One region of the Lysinibacillus sp. NPDC097195 genome, then DNA from elsewhere that is predicted to be linked to it. Evidence: a T-box and tRNA genes for the amino acid it is inferred to sense, from the RefSeq annotation. Region 1 holds a T-box; the other holds one or more tRNA genes.

Region 1 (17,888 bases):
TATAGACTAGTATTCTTAACATTAATTATAGCAAAGTGAAAAAATTTTTTAATAATTTCTCGCTATTTTTGATCGAATCCTATGAATCGTCCCTAAAATCAAAGAAATCGCCATAAAACCGGAGGAAATCGCCTCTAAAAACCAATGAAACGCCATTAAGAATTTGGAAGGGAGGCCCTCGACATGAACATTAACACAAAAAGTGTGCTATTGACTGCAGTCAACGGCACACTTTCTTTGTATGATTATACTTCTTCATTAAAGTAGATTTTATAAAATTTGCGATTCGTTTCCTCGTCATAACCGACTTCAATTAGCTCGTCCATTTGCTCGATATCACGGACATTCACTTGAATTTCTATTGCAGAATCTAGTTTGATTTTGCGTTTATAGCTTTTTTCAGCTTTGGCAATGGCGCTTTCAGATATTATGGTTTCATAAGGCTTGACTGAATTAACGATAATATCTTTTTGTGTTGAATCGGCTTCGTCAAAAACGGTTTCAATATAGTCGTTGACTTGGAATTCTTCTTCGCTGCGGAAATAATCGAGCGTTTTATTTAAAAGGCCCAACTTTTCAGTATTTGAAAAACTATCTTCTTTTAAAATATATTTTTTACATTCTGTTAATGCTAAGTTGGTTTTATGATAATGTTCGTCAGCTACTTTAATTTTCAAAAAACGTTCTTGCCAGTACACGACATCTTCTTTCTTTTTCGTTTTCATAAAGACAACGGGCGCTTCGTCAGCCCCCATATCGATGATAACGGCCATATTATTGATTTTCTTCACATTAATGCCGTCAATTCCATTGACAATTACTTTATTTTGTTCATTTTTTACATCTAAAAACATTTCTTTTTCTTCAATTTTAACAATAGCGATTACTTTTTTGGCCTCTGTTGCCATAAAACAATTGTCAAATAAGCCAATAAACAACTCGCCATCTTTAATATTGGGATGCCCAGAAGCACTATGTAAGTGTGTGGCAATATGCTTGGACTGTTCGAGAAAACTTGCTTCCTCATCAAAAATAGCTTTGACATACGTATACACTTCATTTAATCCAATATTCGTTTCATGGAAAAACTCATATTGTTGTTCAAAGTCGAGTTTGTTAAATGCTAATTGTGTAAATGCTGCTTCCAACATAACTTCTGGTTGCGACAATGCTTCCTCACCGAAAACTAATGAATCACTTACATAATGCACGACATACTGTGCTAATTTACTTTCACTTACTTCTAACATAATTTTCCACCCTTAATATAATTGTCTCGATAATTTACCTTAGCACAACCCGTGCAATAATGACATGGATTTTATATGTTGGGAGACCAGGAGTTGGGGCGGTGTAGACTTACTTACTACCAGCAACTTCATCGTATGCGACATTCCTAGAAGGAACAGTTCGCATTGACTGCAATATAGGTGTCAAACACTTGCGGCATTTATTACATTATTTGTGACGTTCAATGAAAATTTGCGGAGGCAACTTTTTTAATAATTTTCCTCTGTTTTCAATTGAAAGTAATGAAAAATTCTGATAAATTAATAAAAAAATATTTGAAAGGAGATTAAGAGGTTGAAAATTTAAAAAGTGCCTCGTACATATTTCAATGCTTTTATTTTAGTTGTCTTACTTGGAAACTGTAGTAGCTAACTATTCTAAAAAAGGTGTGATACCGTTGAATAGCAAATCTAAAAAAACACTCTTATTGTCGGTGCTAATAGTTGTGATAATTGCTGTATCGTACTATTTTATCGGACAAGCAAAACCACAACCTGAGGTTACAAGTGAATTAATTGAGATATTGCCAAACGGTGAAATGAAGGCAAGGATTATGGAGGAAATCGATGTTGAAACCATGCAATGGCTACGACAAAAAGAAGCGGATTTACAATTACTTATAGCACAACAAACAGGATTAAAGGGTGAAGATATTCTAGTTTCGACAACTTCCGGAGGAGATTCAAATAATCCAGAAATTACATGTTCCGTTATGCTCAACACTGCGTCAACATTTGATGACCAAATTATTCAAAATGTAGTAGACGGGATTATCGATATGTTCAAACAAGATAAGATGCGTGCAACGATTAGTAAAGAGAATATCGTCATTGCGAATAATAATAGTGAAGTACTTCATTAAAAATTATTGTGATATGCTCTCAATATATTAATTGTTTAATGAGTCTACAGCTGTGAGCATATTATGCATTAGTGGGTTTTTTTAATATTCAATGTAGTTGAACTAGATTAGTTGAAAAAACAAGAGCGATAATCTATCACTCTTGTTTTTTAATTTATTAATAGATTAATTTATAAGCTTTCTCAAAAAAACTATCAAAATTTCGTAGATTATCATTAATACCTATATCAGCGTATTCAGTGTGACTAGCAACTACTTTTGAAACAGCTATAGCAATTTTTCCAGCAAGCGAAGTACCGAGAATTATTCGAACAATTTTGTTATTAATTACTCTATCTAATACTTCTGGAGTAGCATGAATCCAAATTTCCCAAGCCATAGCTTCTGCTGAAACCGGAAAGCGTTCTCGGAATGTATTTAGGTAAATTTTACGAGCTTCTACTGCGATATTGTAACATTCCTTTAATGAACTTGCACATTGCACTGCTGTATTACCATGAATTAAAGATACTGCGATTGCTCGTTGGTATTTCACATTAATTTGAGCATTTTGAATGGATCCTACATTCACATTATCATTGATGTAATAACCATTTGCTTTGTAATCAAAATTACCATTATCTTCAGGGAATAGGGCCATATTTATCTCTCCTTTTTATAGTTTTGAAAGCAGTTTTTCCTAGGAATTTGTTTGATGCTTTCAATATTAAAAGGGACACTTTTGACCATTTATCAACCTTTAATATTAATTTTATTTCGGAAATTGTAGGTTTTATAAACTATATAAATAATTGAATTTAATAGTAACAAAATAATAGACTGTATTGTTATTGTAATAAGAACAAATAAGACATCGGCAAATAATACAATTTCACCGGGTGGCAATTCCTGAGTAGAGGTTGATAGCACTGTAATAAACGTAATGATTATTGAACAAAAGAAAGCTGTGTAAGCAGAAAGTACATGTTGAAAAAATAGAAGTTTATATTTACTAAACCAAAAGATAATATTGATAAGGACTAAGCTAAATGGGAAAAGTAAAAATTGATAAATAAACATATTTATGGATTCTTCTAGAAGTGTCCAATAAAGAATTTGGGCTAAAGATGAAACCACTATATTTGTAAATGCTACAATAAACGAGCTTTTATTTTTATCCATTGCTTCACCTCATTAATCTTTTTCACTATTTTATAAATATGGATTATTGTTTGTAAATGGAAAAGTAGAGGCAAACGATAGTAAATGACAAAGTAAGAGGGTGAATTTCTCTTCACTTTAGATAGACGTCAATAATTGCCTTTTGAAGCATCCTAAATGGGGTGCTTTTTTCTTTTCTAGATAGGAACACTTGACGAAAAAAATAGAATAGCCTATTTTTAAATTGATAACGATTCTCATTAGACAATGAGAATCGAGGAGGATATCAAGCAAAGGTAGGGGCAAAATCGTATGACAGATAAACATCTTTTTACTTATACGTTTTCACCACTTTCTGGCGCCATGCTTCAACTATATTTATTGTCTATGTTATTTTTTACAGCATCTTCAATTTTGACGATTATTTTTCCACTGGAAGCTGAGAAAAATGGTATCTCTGAAGGTGAAATTGGCTTTATCATGGGCATGACAATGTTTGTATCAATGGTTTTAAGACCGTGGGCTGGGCAGATGGTTGCAAAATATAGTGTGAAAAAAATGATGCAATGGCTGTTAATAGGACATGCTGGAACACTTATGATTTATGTTTTATTGGGAATCGATAGCATTTATGTTGTACGTGTATTGCAAGGAGTCGTCATCGCCTTTTTTTCAATGTCGATGCAATTGGGTATAAACGATATGTTAAAAAATGAGGACCGTGGACAAGGGATGTCCATGTATTCACTTTCTTCAGTCATGCCTTCTCTATATGGTCCTGTATTAGCTGTAGGGCTTTGGCAGCAAACAGATTCTACATATTTTATTGCTTGTCTTGTAGTATTAGCTATATTGCCATTACTTTTATTTATACGTACACCTTTACCACAAAACCAAAAAGTAAGCGTTACTTTTTCAATGAGCGAGTTATTAGGTGCTGTAAAAGAAACATTACGCCATCAAGGTTTAATAATTGCTTCTATTACGATGATAGTCGGTGCCACAATCATTGGGGCCATATCGACATTTTTACCGCTATATATGTTGAAGTACAATCTTGGCAATATTGCATTCTATTTATTTATCCAAGCACTTGTCGTTGTTGGAAGTCGTTTTATTTTGCGCAAGAGAATCCCATCTGACGGACATTGGCATCCGAAATTTATTGTTCTGGTACTGTTGTCGTCAATTATTGGCACGACGATGCTTGCATATGGGGTGCAGCTTGGATCTTCCATTTATTTTTCTGCAATTTTTAATGGAATTGCATTTGCTATGTTATATCCAACCATTATGACCTACATATCGTTTGTCATTCCAGAAGACAAAAAACATTTATTACTAGGTGTCTTTCTAGCGACCAATGATTTAGGATTTTCATTAGGAAGTTTCATAATGGGTATTGTTGTCCAGCTTACATCGTATGCCATCATGTTTATTGGTTGTACAATTGTGACGTGCTTAGCCATGGTGTTAGTTGTGCTCAAACGACATATTGACTAACAAAAATAATCCCTCTGCTTAATTCGTTGCAAGAGGGATATTTTACGTTATTTTTCTATTTCGACGATAATCTGTTCCATCTCTATTGTTTTCATAGCTGCTTTACTGTTCAATAATCGATATTTTCCATAGTCACTAACTCCATCATAATCAGCGAGTGTTGCTTTTGGTGTAATGATGAGCCTAGATGCATCTGGATGTAAAGCTTGGAACGTTTTACTCCATGACATATGGAAATCATCATTACTAGCTCCATATCCATAGTTGCTTTCATATTGATGTCCTAAATTATCTGTTACGACAATATCTACATTTGCCATATCCCAGTCATTTAATATTTCATTAGTAACAGCTTGCTCGTAATTAATTAGGAATGATGTTGGTGTAAACGTGATATTTTCAATATTTATTGAAATGCTATTCTGTTCATCATGTTGTTGAATGTTTTGCACTAAAACATTTGCTTTGTCTAAATGAAAACTAAATTGCCAGTCTCCTGTAATTCGTTGTCGGTCTGTTGTCAAATCAGAAAGGATATAGTCAAGCTTCCAATCGACATCGATGGAAGAAAACGTCTCTTTACCAAAAGTTATTGCTTTCCCAATATATTTATTGTGAGCAATTCTAGAAACCTCGTGTGTTCCATCTCCTCCATTATCTATTAATGGGATTCCTTTGATATGAAGTGTTTCCCCCATATATTTATTAGTGTCAATTGTATAGGTGACAATAAGCTTTTCTCCATCATATATGGCATCATTTACTTCTACCTTAATGCCATTGCTGTCAGCGATACCGTTTATTGGACTGGCAATTTCCGTGTAGTCTTCGGCTAAGCCATTGCTGTTAAAATATTTGAAGATACTTCCTAAAAGTGGAATCTCCTCAGCGTTAGCAGTAAACGATAAACTAAAGAGGGTAGAAGCCATTAAAACGAATGCAAGTGAAGCTACGGTTACTAAGTTTTTCCGCTTACTTTGTTTGCCGACGTGAATATTTTTCAAAAGTTCTTTTTTAACTTTAGCTTTGTCAAACGCACTGACTTCTATCTCTTCAAATTCTTCTATATCAATCTCCAAATTATTAAAGTGCTTGTAAATATCCTTCATACAACATTCCCCCCCATTAGAAATTGAGTTGCATGTATTTTTAGTTTCTTTTTACAACGATAAATTCGATTGTCGATGGAAGCTTTTGTTTTTCCAAGTGTGCGAGCGATGTCCTCTGAATGTTCTCCTAAAAAAAACTTTCTAATAAAGATTTGTTGATCGATAGGCTCAAGTCGGCCAATTAATTGCATAAGCTCCGACCTATTTTCATTTTGTAGCAAATCCTTTTCCGCCGAGTTAGAAGGGGCAGGCTCTAAGCAATCACTAGACACCTCCAAGTTTTTAGCAGCTTTTCGGTAATAATCAATGGCTTTATATTTCGCTATCGAACAAATCCAACTTTTGAATTTAGCAGAATCACCATTGAAATCTTTAGCATGATGCCAAATCGATAAAAAAATATCATTCACACATTCATCTACCATGCCTGCGTTATTAAAAGGTGACAGAACTTTATAAGAAATGCCTTTTATAAGCGCTAAATAGTTGTCCACAATATATTCGAGTGCGTCTTCTTTTCCTGATTGCAGACGCTTGATAAAATTTGTTGCATTCGATTTCATCTACAATGGCTCCTTCAAATTTTTGTAAAGGCCTTTACACTTACTATAACGAAAGAGCAGCATGAATTTCTCATATTTTTTTCGTAAAGAGAGTAGAAGATCATTCTGGGTTTTGTGGTGAAATCGTGGATGATAGATGCATGTTCAGCATTGCAGGAAAAGGGGATGGTCTATCATTTAGTTAGGAGGTATTCTTGTAGATTAACTCTGTTTTTATGTTTTAACAGCCGAATCTTTTAGAAAACAACCTAAAAATAACCAAAGGGTCTCAAAATTTTTGAAATCCTTTGGTTGAATGGTAAGAACTATGTTGGGGATGTATCAAGTAAATTAAGGAAAAAAGCTAAACCGTTTGAAGGGATATTTTCCTGCACGACTGACTGAGAGGAAGTGCATACACGTGGAAGACAAAGCGTGCCTTTTAGTTCAATGACTACTTCAGTTACAGACTGAATGCTTTGACTAATAGTAAGCAATATAATAATTTCTATGCAATTTGACTTATTTTGGAGGGTGGGCATAATATGGGCTCTACAATCAACATCTATGACACTACAATGAATTGCTGTTTCAGGTGGAGCACATAAGACGACCGTTTCAACATCTGAAAAGGGAAATACAGATTTACTGCAAATATCTCCGCTATCATTAATGAATTGTACGCAAACAAAGCCTTCTACTAAGAAATCAACTCTGTTCAGTAAAATCATTTCCCCACATTCATCTGCCATATGAACGCACTTTCTATTATCTGGACTAATTATTTCTCTACAATTGATTGAGTACCCTCTATTATTAGGAGAAAGAGGGTTTCCATAACAATCGGAGACATAACAAATTGTTTTTTGAATATCCTTTGCTGAATAAAGCTGATAATCGCCGTTCGGATGGTAATGAAACATGATTTTAAATTCTCCGCGACAGCTAGTTAGATTGACACTTTTGCCCTCACATTGGACTTCTATCGATTCAAGATGTGTAAAGGTAGCTGAAAAGGAGCTACCTTCGCGAATCTCTGCTTGTTTTTCATCATTGACAAAAACAACTAACGTATGGTCATAACCACTTTTAAAATTAATGCAGAGGGAACCACCAATTTGATTAATGCCATATGTTGTCCATAAATTGGTACGCTCCACTTGGCCGCTAGGAATAGCAAAGTCACAACAAATATAATCATCAAACTGTTTTCGCTCCAATTGAACAGTTTGTTTTAACTTTAAAACAGTTGTTTTATTTAGCCAATCGTATACTCTCGGAACCTTTACACAATGAACGGATGGATTTTTAGTATGCATGATGGTTTTAGCTCCTCCCTTCAATGTAATCATCTTTTCTATCTTATGTATTTACAGCAAATGTGGTCACGTCCATTGAACCAATGGGTCATTATTAAAGCACAGAATACAAGGAAAGGGTGCAAAAATATGATACACATTCCTTTACCTGCAACCAGTTTGACACTAAATACTACGGACATGCTTGCAAGAGTGGATAATCTATTTAATTTAACGTTACAGAAGTCTAAGCACTTTCTATAATCAAGCATTTACTATAAAAGAGAAAACCAATTTTGGTTAGGAAGGAGTTGAATTTAATTTATGTGTCAAGACGGAAGTGTTGTAGGAAACTTTAGTTGTTGTACGCCTAAAAAATATGTGCAAGATAAAGTATGTAATAGTTTTACTGTTGCAGGTGATGATGTAGTAGGTGCTGAAATTATATATGCGACAAATGCCAATGAAGTTATATTCGCGTCAGGTTTTATAAAAAATACTGGTAACTTCCCACTTTCTGTTCAATTTGTAAAAGGAGCTGATCCTGTTGCAGGTACAGGTGGAACAGTCGTTAGACAAACGGCAGTTCCAATTGGTGGAGCTTTCACTTTTACAATTTCAAGGTTCGATACAATTCGTGTATTTGCTACTGGTGCAACAGTAGCACTACCAGCTGCTGGTGAATTCTGTATCACTCCTCGTTATGAACTTTCTTAAATTTATTTGTAATCTATAGCCAGTTACTGGTATTTAGCCGCCAACTGGCTATTTTTATTTCAGTTTGCTTTTGTATCATTAGGGTAGTATTGATCTCTACGGAAGCGGCCATCTCGATGAGTACATAAATTTTTGTAACATGCTTGTGACATTGGTGTTTTACAATGCATGTGAGGTGAGGTAATGGGAGAGAATCGAAATCTTTCGAAAAGGAGTATTCTTTCGTTAATTTTAGTGTCTATCTTATTTGTAGCAGGATGTACTAGTAATAAGGAAGAAGAAAAAACAACAAATATAGAGGTAGGTACACTAGCAAGCAAGATGTCATTTTGGAATGAACAGAAAAAAGGTACAAATTTCATGAATTCTAAGTCCATTCCAGAAAATTATACTGCAGCTAATAAAGAAAATATTGAATTTATTCGCTTAGCGCCAGATAAATGGGCAAAGGACAGTGATTTTTTATTGAATGATCAGCCAGATTCAAATCCCGAAAAAGATTTCTTAATTGGAAATGCAGATCATTATGAAGGTATTATAGAAAAAGATTTTGCAGCATTAAAGGCAGACTTGGATGCTGCTTATGAACGAGGTTCAAAAGTAGTGTTAACTGTGTTAAGTCTGCCTGGAAATCGGTGGAGACAATTTAATAATTATCAAAATGATGATCGAATTTGGCAGGATACTAGTTATCACGAACAATCTGCGCAGTTTTGGCAAGATCTTGCTGTTCGATTAAAGGATCATCCAGCTATAGTTGGATATAATTTAGTGAATGAACCACATCCAGAAACAGCGACAGGATTCCATGATTTTTGGACACAGGATTATAGCGAATGGTATAGTCAGGTGGAAAATACAGCAGCAGATTTAAATAAATTGTATAAAACGATTGTAGAAGCAATTCGCTCTGTTGATCAAGATACACCCATTATTGTGAATTCAGGATTATACGCAACACCTTGGGCATTTGAGTATTTGAAGCCGATCAAAGATGATAATGTGCTGTATGCATTTCATATGTATGAACCATATGAAATGACAAGTCAAAATCGCAAACGAGGATTTGAGTATGCATATCCTGGCAAGGTGAAAGTGGGAGAACAAAAAACGGAACAAATATTTAATAAAGAAGCATTAAAAGATTTTTTACAACCTGTTGATAAATGGGCAAAAGATAACAATATTCCAGCTAATCGTATCATTGCTGAAGAATTCGGTATTAACCGAATGGTCAAAGGGGCGGATCAATATTTATCAGACCTTATTTCAATTTTTGATGGATTTGGCTGGCATTGGTCCTTCTATGCATTTCAAGAAGACACTTGGGAAGGCATGGATTATCAGTTAGGCGACCAAGCTCCGAAGTGGAAATATTGGGAGGCACTTGAAAAAGGAGAGCTACCAAATCGAGAAGAAATCGAAGTAGATAATCCATTATGGGATGCCCTGAAAAATGGATTAGAAAAGTAAAAGATATATATGCTGTAGCTATCGTATAAATGTTAGAAAAAAGGTGAAATCTTCTTTTAAGACTTTCACCTTTTTACTTTTGTTATAGGAAGAGTTACTTATTAGAAAGATAAGGAGTTTCTATAAAGTGAATATACTAATTGCTGATGATGAAAAACATATGACTGCTATTTTAAAAACCTATTTTGAAAAAGAAGGGTTTAATGTAAGTATTGCTTCTGAAGGAGAAGAAGCACTTGAAATTTTTTATTCAAAAAAAATCGATCTTGCAGTTTTGGATTGGATGATGCCTAAATTAAGTGGTATTGAAGTATGCAGAGAAATAAAGAAAGTAAGCTTAGCAAAAGTGGTCATGTTAACAGCAAAATCGACCAATGATGATGAATTTATGGCATTAGATATAGGGGCAGATGAATATATTCGTAAGCCCTTTGATCCACGAATTTTAATTTTAAGAGTGAAAAAAATGCTCGGAACAGATAAATTGGCTGAAATAAGAAATTTGAAAATTAATATGCAAAGTAAGAAAGTATTTAAAGGTGAAGAAGCCATTGTACTTTCTAAAAAAGAATATGAATTACTAAAGACTTTATATGAAAATAAAGGGCAAGTATTATCTAGAAATTCTTTGTTAGCAACGGTTTGGGGCTTGGACTATCTTGGTGAGGAACGAACAGTCGATACACACATTAATAGGCTGCGTGACAAAATTGGAGAGGATCATATAATAACCCATAGAGGAATGGGGTATAGTTTCAATGATAAAATTGAATAAAATTGGAAAAAAATTATTATTAATGGTGAGCGTGATTATACTCATCGTTTTCGGCGTTTCCTTTTTGTTAAATAATTATTTTTCCGCTGATTATTATTTGTATAAAATGAAAAATAAAGTTAACACCGTTTATGAAGAACTAAATGACTTAACTATTCAACAACTTACAAAAACTCAAGAAAATATCGAAAATGAACATAATGTTACAATTGTTATTGTTGAAAATGCTGGTAGTATCGCAGAAATTAATGAAAATATGCAATTTGCATTGTATAAAGACAAAATTGTTTTAAATAAATTTTGGATTACAGAGGAGGCTTTGAAGAAAGTAGATGAAGGACAAGCAGTAAGGCTTTTATTTAATCAAGGAAAGCTTAAGACGAGCCTTCTGACTGTGTTATACGAAAAGGATCAGCATTTAGTATTAGTAGGAACAGTAGTTGCGCATAATACAGATGCTTTAACAATCGTCAACCAATTATATTTATATTCCTTATTACTAGGAATTATAATTAGTACATTATTAGTAGCACTATTCTCTAAGAAAATGATTACACCTTTAGAACAACTAAAAAATGTAGCAAAAGATATTACAAATTTAAACTTTCAACAAGTAGAAATTACCTCAGGCGATGAAATTGAGGAATTGTCACACAGTATTAATGAAATGAGCAATTCTTTGAAAAATGTACATTCACAATTAGAAAAGAAAAATCGAAGTCTCAATACATTAATTTCTAGTATCTCTCATGAAGTGAAAACCCCTTTGTCATTAATACAAGCATATACAATTGGTATAAAAGATGGTTTAGATGATGACTCCTATACGGATATCATTTTAGAACAAGTAAGTTACACTTCAGAAATGGTCGATTATTTAATTAAACTATCTAAAATACACGAATTAGAAGTGAAAAAAGAGTCTTTCGAATTGAAGAGTCTTATACAAAAAATTATGAAACAATATAATATCTCATTAAAAAATAATAATGTACAGGTAGTGCAAAATTTCGATTTAATACAAAATTCCTTCATTTATGAAGATAGTAATCAAATAGAAATAGTCATGAATAATTTAATAAGTAATGCCATTAAATATGGAGAAGATCAGTTTTTTGAAATAAACCTAACAAATGAAAATAAAAACAAAATAAAGTTTTCTATACGCAATAAAACAACAAGCTTACAACAGGAGCAACTCCCGTTTATTTGGGATGCATTCTATGTAGCAGAAGAATCGAGGAACAAAGAAATTTCAGGGACTGGATTAGGATTGTCGATTGTTGCTAGCATCTTAGCTAAAAATGATTTACAGTATGAAGTGGTGTTAGTAGACTCGTATATTCGTTTTACGATATGGTTTGATTTAGTTGAATCAACATAAAACAAAGAACGAGCATCTAATTTGGTGCACGTTTTTTATTTTTAAGTGCCTTTTTCCGACTATCATAAAAGTACACATTACTGTAACATAGCACCTTTATAATAACGGTTATAGATTTGAAAGGGGCATTCGAAGTCGAATGAAAAGTTTAAAATGGATTATAAGAATAGTATTATTACTAATAGTAATAATAGGTTTACTAGTAGGATACGCTTTTAAAATTGAACCAAATCGGCTTGTCGTGCATTCTTATGATTTACATGGAAACAAAGGACAAGCTTTGAAAGTAGTACAACTATCCGACATACAAGTAAGTGAAACATATACTGTCAAACAATTGCAGGATTTAGTCAACAAGGTTAATGAATTGTCTCCTGATATCATTGTTTTTACGGGAGATTTATTTGAAAATTTTGCTGCCTTTCAACATAAACAGGACGTAACGGATAAATTATCGCAGCTAACAGCGACGGTTGGGAAATATGCCATCTGGGGTAACCGTGATTACGGTGGTGGAGCTTTTAAAATATACGAAGATGTCTTGTCCAATGCAGGTTTTACATTATTAAATAATAGTGGAGTCGCTGTCGATGTATTAAATGGTAAAAAGCTATTTATAGGTGGCTTGGATGATGGTTTGCTCGGAAATCCGGATGTTGATGAGTTGGTAGCGACAATGAATGACAACTTTGATTATAAAATGGTCCTTATGCATGAGCCGGATATGGCAGACCTTTTAAAAGATACTTCGGTGAATTTACTGTTGGCGGGTCATAGTCATGGCGGACAGATAAGGATTCCATTTATTAAAACAAAGACTACTGCATTAGCTGAAAAATATTATGATGGATTTTATACGATTAATAACAGTACGGGCATGCAACTTTATGTCAATACTGGCATTGGCACGTCAAGAATTGCTGCACGTTTTATGGTGCCACCCGAAATTTCTGTATTTAATATTCATTTATAAGATTAGTTGTCGTGACTAACCTATAATTATATAATGCAAGTAACTGACTAGATAGGGAGCTGAAAGAATGTTGGCACGATCGAAAGTATTATATTTTGTCATTAGTCTGATGGCACTTGTTGTTGTTTTGACAGGTTGTAGTAAGGATAAGACCGCGGAAGACAATGTTGATTATGCGTCTAATGTGAAAGAAAATCCAATTGTAACAATTACAATGAATAACGATAAAAAAATTGTCATAGAACTAGAGCCGAAAGTAGCGCCAAATACGGTGGCAAATTTTGTTTCCTTAGTGGAGAAAGGTTTTTATGATGGTCTTATTTTCCATCGAGTAATTCCTGGCTTTATGGTTCAAGGGGGCGATCCTGCTGGCAATGGATCAGGGGGTCCTGATTATTCGATAAAAGGTGAATTTGCTAGTAATAAATTTGAAAATAATTTAAAACATGAGCGCGGTGTGATTTCAATGGCGCGGACAAATGATCCAAATTCTGCAGGTTCTCAATTTTTTATTATGACAGAAGAAGCGTCACATCTTGATGGGGATTATGCGGCATTTGGCAAAGTAATCGAGGGAATGGAAACGGTAGATGAAATCGTAGCCGTTGAACGCGATGCAACAGATAAGCCACTAGAAGATCAAATTATGAAAAAAGTCGAAGTGGATACAAAAGGCTTTGCATATCCTGATCCGGTAGTGCAAAAATAGTTTTACATAAAAACACGTTGATTGGTTGCGATGATGCACAACTAGTCAACGTGTTTTTATAATGTTAAAATATGGTGATTTCTATCATTAAGGAAATGACTATTAGAAGCTCTGCAGATGCGATAATGTAGCATTTTCTCCAACGTGTTAGAAGTTGAAGAAGAATGACCTTAGAAGGAAGAATTAAAGATATGGAATTTCTTTTTGCACTAATAATATGTCCTATTGTTGTGGTCATAGCAACAAGCCTTTTTGTGAAAAAATGATTTGTCATGCCTATCGTAACGTTTATTGTGTTTACAATCTTAACTTTTACTTTGTTCAATGCAACCTTTTTTATGTGGGTAGTTGTGTATTCTTTGCTTTCATTATTTGTCAGTTTAAAAAGGCAATATAAGAAAAGAGACGTTAGAGTATAGTAGAGGGTACATATTCTTTTTGCATTGAAATCAGCCACATAAAATCCTCTTCAGCAATTATTTGAATGTCATAGCCACGGTGCATAAACTGCTCGGCTTTTAAATGCTTTGTGCTTTTGTCGCGACGGTTTTTGCCAAGAATCAAGAAATGAGTGTCCTTTGTAACGGCTCCTTGGATTAATGCTCCGCAAGTGCGTGCTTTTTTCGCTGCTTCTGAACGGGTCATCGTGGAAAGGGCCCCTGTAAAGACGATATGTTTATTATAAAATGGATGCATTACACGTTCGCATGAATTAGAAAAGAAGATGATTTCGTTGTTGTCTAGATTGTCGTTCATATCAAATCTCCTAATTGGAGGGCCTCAATACCCTTCGTTTTGTAAAATAGTACTTTCTTGTAAATAACTAACGTGATAGTGGGTAGCTAATTGTTGTAAAAAATAAAGTAGTGTTGCGCTATCACCAGCTTGAAGTAGTTGCTCATAATGTTGTTTTTCATTTACTGTGGCAACTTTCCGGAAATAGCCCCACATATGCTGACAGGCATTGCGCATACTGCCGTCAGTTGGCGTTTGCTGTAAAGCGTCTTTGATTAATTGTTCGATGTGCTCATGGGACAGTTGATCACGCATTGCCTGACGAAGTTGATTGTAATGCTTTTGGCTATGATACATTACACGGTATTTTTCTTGTCGCCATAATTTTTCTGTTCGTTGCCGGTTCATACAATCACCTTCCATTTCTATATCAGTATAAACATCATATAGGTTGATTAACGACAATTCTATCATATTTTTAACATCATAAAGTTTTGAACAGGGGGGATAGGATATGGCATGTGAACAATTATTGAAAAATGTGGACACATTAATGCATTTGCACGCACAAGGACTTCTTGGTGGAGAAACAATGCCAGAAGATGTGTTAATTGATGTGGTCAAACAACAAGACTTACTAGAAGTTTTAACGCTCTCGATGGCTTTAAATTATCAAAGAAATTCCTATACGCTTTGGCAATCCGTTGTAAAAGCTTATCAAGATGAAAAAACTAAGTGGATTTTTCAGCCGAAAACGGTGGTAAGTAGTGATATAACGGAGTTGCGCGAGGCATTACTTTTACACCGTGTTGGGTTACAACCAAATCGACATCCAGAAATTTGGTATCGTGTGGCACAAGGAATCGTTCGTTCCTCGCCAAAAGGAAATGTAGAAGGGCTAGTGGAGTCTGTTCAATTTAAAATCCATTCGTTGAAAGAGTTAATGCAAAATACTCGGAAATCGGATTTCCCTTATTTATCTGGTCCTAAAATTTTTAATTACTGGCTTTATGTGTTGGAAAGCTATACAAATGTTTGCTGGAAAGATAGGGAGCTAATCACAATTGCACCTGATACGCATATTTTAAAGGCTACTGTACAATTAGGGTTATGTCCGCCAACAGTATTAAAAGGTGGGGCACATGATCGACAAGCTGTCGCGCTTGCCTGGGAACAAGTGCTGAAGGGAACAGGCATCGCACCAATTGATGTTCATACACCTTTATGGCTATGGTCTAGAGCTGGATTTCCTGCTCTTTTGTGACAGTAATGATTGAATTACAATGAGCAAATTGGTATATTAATGTATACATATTATAATCGATGATGTGATCAAGTAAGTAAGGATTGTGAAACAGAAAGTATAGCCTAGGCTGAGAGCTATATCACCTCTTCTTATTGAACCCTACCACGGAGATGTCAGTTAATAACTAACCGAGTCGTTTCGTTACAAACGTTTAGAGGGCTTATTATGTAAGTCGAACTAAGGTGGTACCACGTCAATTAGCGTAAAGACGTCCTTTATGAGGATGCTTTATGCTTTTTTTATTGAAAACTAAGGAGGAATAAACGATGTCACAAAAAATAAACGATTTTTCAAAATGGTATGTAGATACAATTCAAAAAGCAGATTTAATGGATTACACGCCAGTTCGTGGCTGTATTGCGTTTAAACCAGATGGCTATGAATTATGGGAGCATATTCAAGCGGAAATGGATAAGCGCTTTAAGGAAACAGGTCACCGCAATGCCTATTTCCCAATGCTTATTCCAGAATCATTTTTCCAAAAGGAAAAGGATCATATTGAAGGGTTTTCACCAGAACTTCCTTGGGTAACAGAAGCGGCCGGCGAACAATTAGAAGAGCGTTTAGCATTGCGTCCAACTTCTGAAACGATGATTGGCCATTTATATTCAAATTGGATTAAAAGTTATCGCGATCTTCCAGTGTTAATTAATCAATGGGCAAACGTATTCCGTTGGGAGAAAAAAACACTGCCATTTATCCGTACGTCTGAATTTTTATGGCAGGAAGGTCATACGGCGCACGTTGATGAAGAAGATGCACGTAAAGAAACAATGCAAATGTTAGCAATTTATAAAGAAGTTGTCGAAGGATTATTAGCGATTCCGGTCTATGATGGACAAAAAACACCGTCAGAACGTTTTGCTGGAGCGGTTGATACATTTTCGATTGAAGCGATGATGCAGGATGGCAAGGCTGTCCAAGCAGGAACATCTCATTATTTAGGTACAAAATTTGCTGAAGCATTTGATATCAAATATTTAAATAAAGAAAATAAACATGTCCATGTCCATACAACATCGTGGGGCACGTCCACTCGTCTAATCGGTTCGGTTATTATGGTGCATGGCGATGAACAAGGTCTTGTTTTACCACCACGAATTGCCCCAACACAGGTGGTATTAATTCCTGTTGGTCCATGGAAAAAGAATCCCGCAATTATGGAGAAATTAGATGAAATTTTTGCAGCGTTAAAAGCGAAAGGCATTCGTGTTCGTCTTGATGATTCAGATCAATCACCAGGCTATAAATTTAATGAATGGGAACTTAAAGGAGTACCTGTACGTATTGAATTAGGTCCACGTGATTTAGAAAATCAACAAGGCTTAATGAAAGCGCGTGATGAAGATGAAAAAGTATCTGTTTCTTTAGAAACAATTGTGGAAAGCATTGAAAAAGAACTAGCAACAATGCAAACACGACTATTTGAAAAAGCAAAAGCTTTCCGTGCAAACAACTCACATACACATATCGATACAATGGAGCAGTTAAAACAACATTTAGCTCAGGCAGAACAAAATGAAACAATTCCTGGTTGGGTATTAGCTGGTTGGTGTGGAGACGATGCGTGTGAAGAAAAAGTCAAAGAAGAAACTAAGTTCACAACACGGAACATACCATTTAACCCACCGACGACGAAGCATACTTGCATTCATTGCGGCAAAGAAGCAGCGCATACTGTGTGGTTTGCTCGTGCTTACTAATTATTAATAGGCGATTAATAGTATACTGGAGTACTTCCAGTATGCTATTTTTTGTTAGGAGGAACATTATGAAAAATATTTACATCCTATCAGTATTGCTTTTCGTTATATTGCTTTCAGGTTGTACTTCAAACAAAGTGATTGTTGTTGAAATGGAAAGCTTTGCGAAAGAACTACCAGAAACAAAGAAGACCTTTAACAAACCGACAATTATCAATGATTTCACAACGGCGATGACAGAAGCACATAAAAGAGACGGTATTGCCGATGTTGCGGACCCCGATTACAAAATTAAAGTAGGCGCAGACTCTTTTTTTCTTTGGCTAAGTGAAGATTCAGGCATGATAATGTTCACAAATGATCGAGAGA
Region 2 (4,292 bases), on a different contig from region 1:
CCGATTATTTCCTTTATTCGTGAGGATCTTGGCATATCCAATGTGCTGGCAGGCTTTCTAACAACTATTCCATTGCTTGCATTTGCACTCGTGTCACCCATTGCACCAGTAGTTGCACGAAAAATGGGGCTTGAATTGACACTATTTTTATCAACGATTTTATTAGCACTAGGAATTGTGTTGCGCTCACTTGGTACAACTGGTTTACTCGTGTTCGGTACAATGATAATTGGTATTGCTATTTCATTTGGTAACGTCCTAATACCAGGGCTGTTGAAATTGAAATTCCCTTATCACGTAGGCTTACTGATGGCCTTTTTTACAATGTCTATGAACTTAACTGCAGGAATTGGCGCTGGCATTAGTTATCCAATAGCCAATGCTTCTCTTGGCTGGCAAGGTGCACTTGCTATTGCGCTAGTTCTTGTTGTAGTAACGATTGTAATTTGGATTCCTCAATTAAAAGCGAATAAACCTGAACCAACTGTAGCCTCTACGAAAACGCGTATTCCATTATGGAAATCACCCGTTACTTGGGCAGTTACTGGCGCTATGGGTTTACAATCATTATTATTTTATACAACTGCAGCTTGGATTCCCGAAATCTATATCGCACAAGGAATCGCCCCAGATCGTGCTGGGTGGATGTTCTCCATCATGCAAATTTCTCAAGTACCTATGGCTCTAGCTGTACCGATTATCGCTAGTAAAATGACATCACAACGACCTCTAGTTTTGATGTTTACTGCATTTTATGTTGTCGGCTTTACTGGCCTTGTCATGGAATGGACTAGTCTTGCGGTATTGTGGATGATATTGCTAGGATTAGCAGGCGGCGCTTCATTTTCACTTGCCATGATGTTCTTTACACTTCGTACTCGTACGGCATATGAGGCAGCTGATTTATCGGGCTTTGCCCAATCATTAGGCTATTTATTAGCCGCAGTAGGCCCTATTTTATTTGGTTACCTGCATGATTTATTTGGTGGCTGGAACACCGCTGGTTGGCTATTTGTTGTCGTTGCGGCTTTACTATTCTTCTGCTCATTTAGAGCTTCTAAAAATGAATATGTAAATTAAAAAGTAAAAGTGTTAGATTGACTAATCAATCTAACACTTTTTTCAATCAGAAGTATTCAATAACTTTACACCTTGAGTACCTAGTATTAGCCACCTCATTTTCAGTAAGGGGGTTTTTGGTAGAAATAATTCGGCGTATTGTACACATTATTGTAAGGCTTATGAAAGATGTGAGTTGTTGCAGGCGATAATGGTGGAATCAACCAAGTCCAGTTACCTGTTAAATCACGTCCTGCCTTATGTTCTGCTTCTTCAAACAGCTTAAATTGCTGTGCCGCTGTATGATGATCGACAATACTGACACCATCTTCTTTAAAGGAATGAAGGACCGCAATATTTAATTCTACTAATGCGCGATCACGCCAAAGCGATGCCTGTCTCGTGGTATCGAGTCCAAAAATTTCAGCTATTCTCGGTAATATATTATAACGATCATGATCGGCTAAATTGCGTGCCCCAATTTCTGTCCCCATATACCAGCCATTAAAAGGGGCTGCCTGAAAATCAATACCTGCCATTTGAAACCGCATGCTCGAAATAATCGGCACCGCATACCATTTCAACGCAAGCTCTTCTACTTGGGGATGCTCAGGATGACGAATAGCAACTTCCAATACGTCCTCTTGAGGAATTGTAAAGCATTGTGGACTTCGATTATCCACCTGTATAACAAGGGGTAGCACATCAAAAGCTGTGCCCTCTCCACGCCAGCCTAGTGATTCACAAACCTTTGTAAAAGATACCGAATGTGGATCCCCAACAATGCCTTCAGCCGTTTCATAGCCTGCATAACGTATTAGCTGATGGTTCCAGACTCTCACTCTGTCAGCTGCAAATACCGTAATCGTTGGACGGATTTTACCATCATTTGTTGCATAACGAATATGATGCAATAGCTTTTGAAAAATTGCATGCTCATCTAAAATATCACGTGCATCCTCAACATGTAATGATTGCCAAAACAATCTACCGATACATTTATTACTATTACGCCATGCCACGCGTGCACCAAAAGTAAGCTCTTCTGTTGAAGGAATATATACACCTTCTTTGTCAACTTGTTGTAATCTATTTGTTAACCATTGTTCAGACTTATTTTGTTCCATTTGATAAAGTGCTAAAAAACGTCGTATCTCTTGTACATTCATGTCGTTTTCCTCCATCTATCCTCATATTAGATGAACAAAATTAAATTCACCACGAAAAAATCCGTCAGAAAACATACATCTTTTATATATGAAATACTTTGTTCAAATTTTAACTAGACGGTCGAACAAAACTTTTATCAGCTTACAGAAAAAAGCCCCATTACAAGAAAAAAGCATGTAGCAAAAATGCTACATGCTTTATTTGATGACCCCTACGGGATTCGAACCCGTGTTACCGCCGTGAAAGGGCGGTGTCTTAACCGCTTGACCAAGGGGCCATGGCTCCGAAGGCAGGACTCGAACCTGCGACAACCTGATTAACAGTCAGGTGCTACTACCAACTGAGCTACTTCGGAATAAATTTATAATGGGCCTAAATGGACTCGAACCATCGACCTCACGCTTATCAGGCGTGCGCTCTAACCAGCTGAGCTATAGGCCCTTCATGGAGCGGGTGATGAGAATCGAACTCACGACATCAGCTTGGAAGGCTGAGGTTTTACCATTAAACTACACCCGCAAAAAAGATGGGTCAGGACGGAATCGAACCGCCGACACTTAGAGCTTCAATCTAATGCTCTACCAACTGAGCTACTGACCCGAAATAAAAATGGAGGAGGTAGAGGGATTCGAACCCCCGCGCGGTGTTACCCGCCTGTCGGTTTTCAAGACCGATCCCTTCAGCCAGACTTGGGTATACCTCCGGAATTAAACAAATATGGTGGAGCCTAGCGGGATCGAACCGCTGACCTCCTGCGTGCAAGGCAGGCGCTCTCCCAGCTGAGCTAAGGCCCCAATTTAAAAGATGGTCGGAATGACAGGATTCGAACCTACGACCCCTTGGTCCCAAACCAAGTGCTCTACCAAGCTGAGCTACATTCCGTTACTGTCTATCTTATCTTTTTATGGCGCGCCCGGCAGGAGTCGAACCCACAACCTTCTGATCCGTAGTCAGACGCTCTATCCAATTGAGCTACGGGCGCATAATATTTAAAAATGGTGCCGAGGGCCGGAATCGAACCGGCACGGTAGTCACCTACCGCAGGATTTTAAGTCCTGTGCGTCTGCCAGTTCCGCCACCCCGGCACATTTGGAGCGGAAGACGAGGTTCGAACTCGCGACCCCCACCTTGGCAAGGTGGTGTTCTACCACTGAACTACTTCCGCATGTGCATAAGATTATTTATCCTGGCAATTATGTAATTAAAATAAATGGTGCGGGTGAAGGGAGTCGAACCCCCACGCCTTGCGGCGCTAGATCCTAAGTCTAGTGCGTCTGCCAATTCCGCCACACCCGCAAATATGATGAGCCATGAAGGACTCGAACCTTCGACCCTCTGATTAAAAGTCAGATGCTCTACCAACTGAGCTAATGGCTCATATTATTAATAAAATGGCTGGGGTACTAGGATTCGAACCTAGGCATGACGGAATCAAAATCCGTTGCCTTACCGCTTGGCTATACCCCAATAGTTTTATATGGGGCGACTGATGGGAATCGAACCCACGAATGTCGGAACCACAATCCGATGCGTTAACCACTTCGCCACAACCGCCATATGAAATATAACAGTAGTTTAACCTGAAAAATTTGGCAGGGGCAGTAGGAATCGAACCCACACCAAAGGTTTTGGAGACCTCTATTCTACCGTTGAACTATGCCCCTAAAAGTAAAAACTGGTGGAGGGGGACGGATTCGAACCGCCGAACCCTAAGGAGCGGATTTACAGTCCGCCGCGTTTAGCCACTTCGCTACCCCTCCAAGGGCTGATGCCGGCGATAGGAGTCGAACCCACGACCTACTGATTACAAGTCAGTTGCTCTACCAACTGAGCTACACCGGCATATAAAGACGGTCCCGACCGGGATCGAACCGGCGATCTCCTGCGTGACAGGCAGGCATGTTAACCGCTACACCACGGGACCATAATTTGGTTGCGGAGACAGGATTTGAACCTGTGACCTTCGGGTTATGAGCCCGACGAGCTACCACTGCTCCACCCCGCGATAATACTTTTAAAATTTATAAGATGGTGGAGGATGACGGGCTCGAACCGCCGACCCT

What was found. The T-box of region 1 lies ahead of proS (proline--tRNA ligase). A T-box ahead of a tRNA ligase gene usually reads a tRNA of that ligase, here a tRNA-Pro.
Region 2: it encodes a tRNA-Pro, which carries the amino acid that the T-box ahead of proS (proline--tRNA ligase) is inferred to sense. The anticodon was not compared.

Annotation. Positions count from the first base shown of each region.
Region 1 covers NZ_JBIWDP010000001.1:2,004,126-2,022,013, reverse strand. The annotation lists gene ACIQXI_RS10500 (nucleoid-associated protein) at 246-1,250, opposite strand; gene ACIQXI_RS10495 (hypothetical protein) at 1,688-2,152, shown strand; gene ACIQXI_RS10490 (hypothetical protein) at 2,310-2,792, opposite strand; gene ACIQXI_RS10485 (hypothetical protein) at 2,885-3,313, opposite strand; gene cntE (staphylopine family metallophore export MFS transporter CntE) at 3,605-4,795, shown strand; gene ACIQXI_RS10475 (DUF4179 domain-containing protein) at 4,843-5,904, opposite strand; gene ACIQXI_RS10470 (sigma-70 family RNA polymerase sigma factor) at 5,901-6,467, opposite strand; gene ACIQXI_RS10465 (BMQ_0737 family morphogenetic spore coat protein) at 6,773-7,765, opposite strand; gene ACIQXI_RS10460 (DUF3992 domain-containing protein) at 8,069-8,461, shown strand; gene ACIQXI_RS10455 (glycoside hydrolase family 5 protein) at 8,783-9,934, shown strand; gene ACIQXI_RS10450 (response regulator transcription factor) at 10,062-10,709, shown strand; gene ACIQXI_RS10445 (sensor histidine kinase) at 10,693-12,093, shown strand; gene ACIQXI_RS10440 (metallophosphoesterase) at 12,233-13,066, shown strand; gene ACIQXI_RS10435 (peptidylprolyl isomerase) at 13,134-13,775, shown strand; gene ACIQXI_RS10430 (DUF2651 family protein) at 14,048-14,194, shown strand; gene ACIQXI_RS10425 (BRCT domain-containing protein) at 14,184-14,531, opposite strand; gene ACIQXI_RS10420 (YbgA family protein) at 14,556-14,918, opposite strand; gene ACIQXI_RS10415 (hypothetical protein) at 15,025-15,774, shown strand; T-box leader at 15,825-16,035, shown strand; gene proS (proline--tRNA ligase) at 16,083-17,519, shown strand; gene ACIQXI_RS10405 (YhfM domain-containing protein) at 17,588-17,888, shown strand, end outside.
Region 2 covers NZ_JBIWDP010000003.1:344,183-348,474, forward strand. The annotation lists gene ACIQXI_RS16905 (CynX/NimT family MFS transporter) at 1-1,080, shown strand, start outside; gene ACIQXI_RS16910 (nitric oxide synthase oxygenase) at 1,182-2,228, opposite strand; tRNA gene ACIQXI_RS16915 (tRNA-Glu) at 2,435-2,506, opposite strand; tRNA gene ACIQXI_RS16920 (tRNA-Asn) at 2,508-2,584, opposite strand; tRNA gene ACIQXI_RS16925 (tRNA-Ile) at 2,597-2,670, opposite strand; tRNA gene ACIQXI_RS16930 (tRNA-Gly) at 2,675-2,748, opposite strand; tRNA gene ACIQXI_RS16935 (tRNA-Phe) at 2,757-2,829, opposite strand; tRNA gene ACIQXI_RS16940 (tRNA-Ser) at 2,840-2,932, opposite strand; tRNA gene ACIQXI_RS16945 (tRNA-Ala) at 2,948-3,023, opposite strand; tRNA gene ACIQXI_RS16950 (tRNA-Pro) at 3,035-3,111, opposite strand; tRNA gene ACIQXI_RS16955 (tRNA-Arg) at 3,135-3,211, opposite strand; tRNA gene ACIQXI_RS16960 (tRNA-Leu) at 3,226-3,314, opposite strand; tRNA gene ACIQXI_RS16965 (tRNA-Gly) at 3,320-3,394, opposite strand; tRNA gene ACIQXI_RS16970 (tRNA-Leu) at 3,441-3,525, opposite strand; tRNA gene ACIQXI_RS16975 (tRNA-Lys) at 3,534-3,606, opposite strand; tRNA gene ACIQXI_RS16980 (tRNA-Gln) at 3,622-3,696, opposite strand; tRNA gene ACIQXI_RS16985 (tRNA-His) at 3,708-3,783, opposite strand; tRNA gene ACIQXI_RS16990 (tRNA-Trp) at 3,820-3,893, opposite strand; tRNA gene ACIQXI_RS16995 (tRNA-Tyr) at 3,906-3,989, opposite strand; tRNA gene ACIQXI_RS17000 (tRNA-Thr) at 3,999-4,071, opposite strand; tRNA gene ACIQXI_RS17005 (tRNA-Asp) at 4,081-4,153, opposite strand; tRNA gene ACIQXI_RS17010 (tRNA-Met) at 4,160-4,234, opposite strand; tRNA gene ACIQXI_RS17015 (tRNA-Val) at 4,259-4,292, opposite strand, start outside.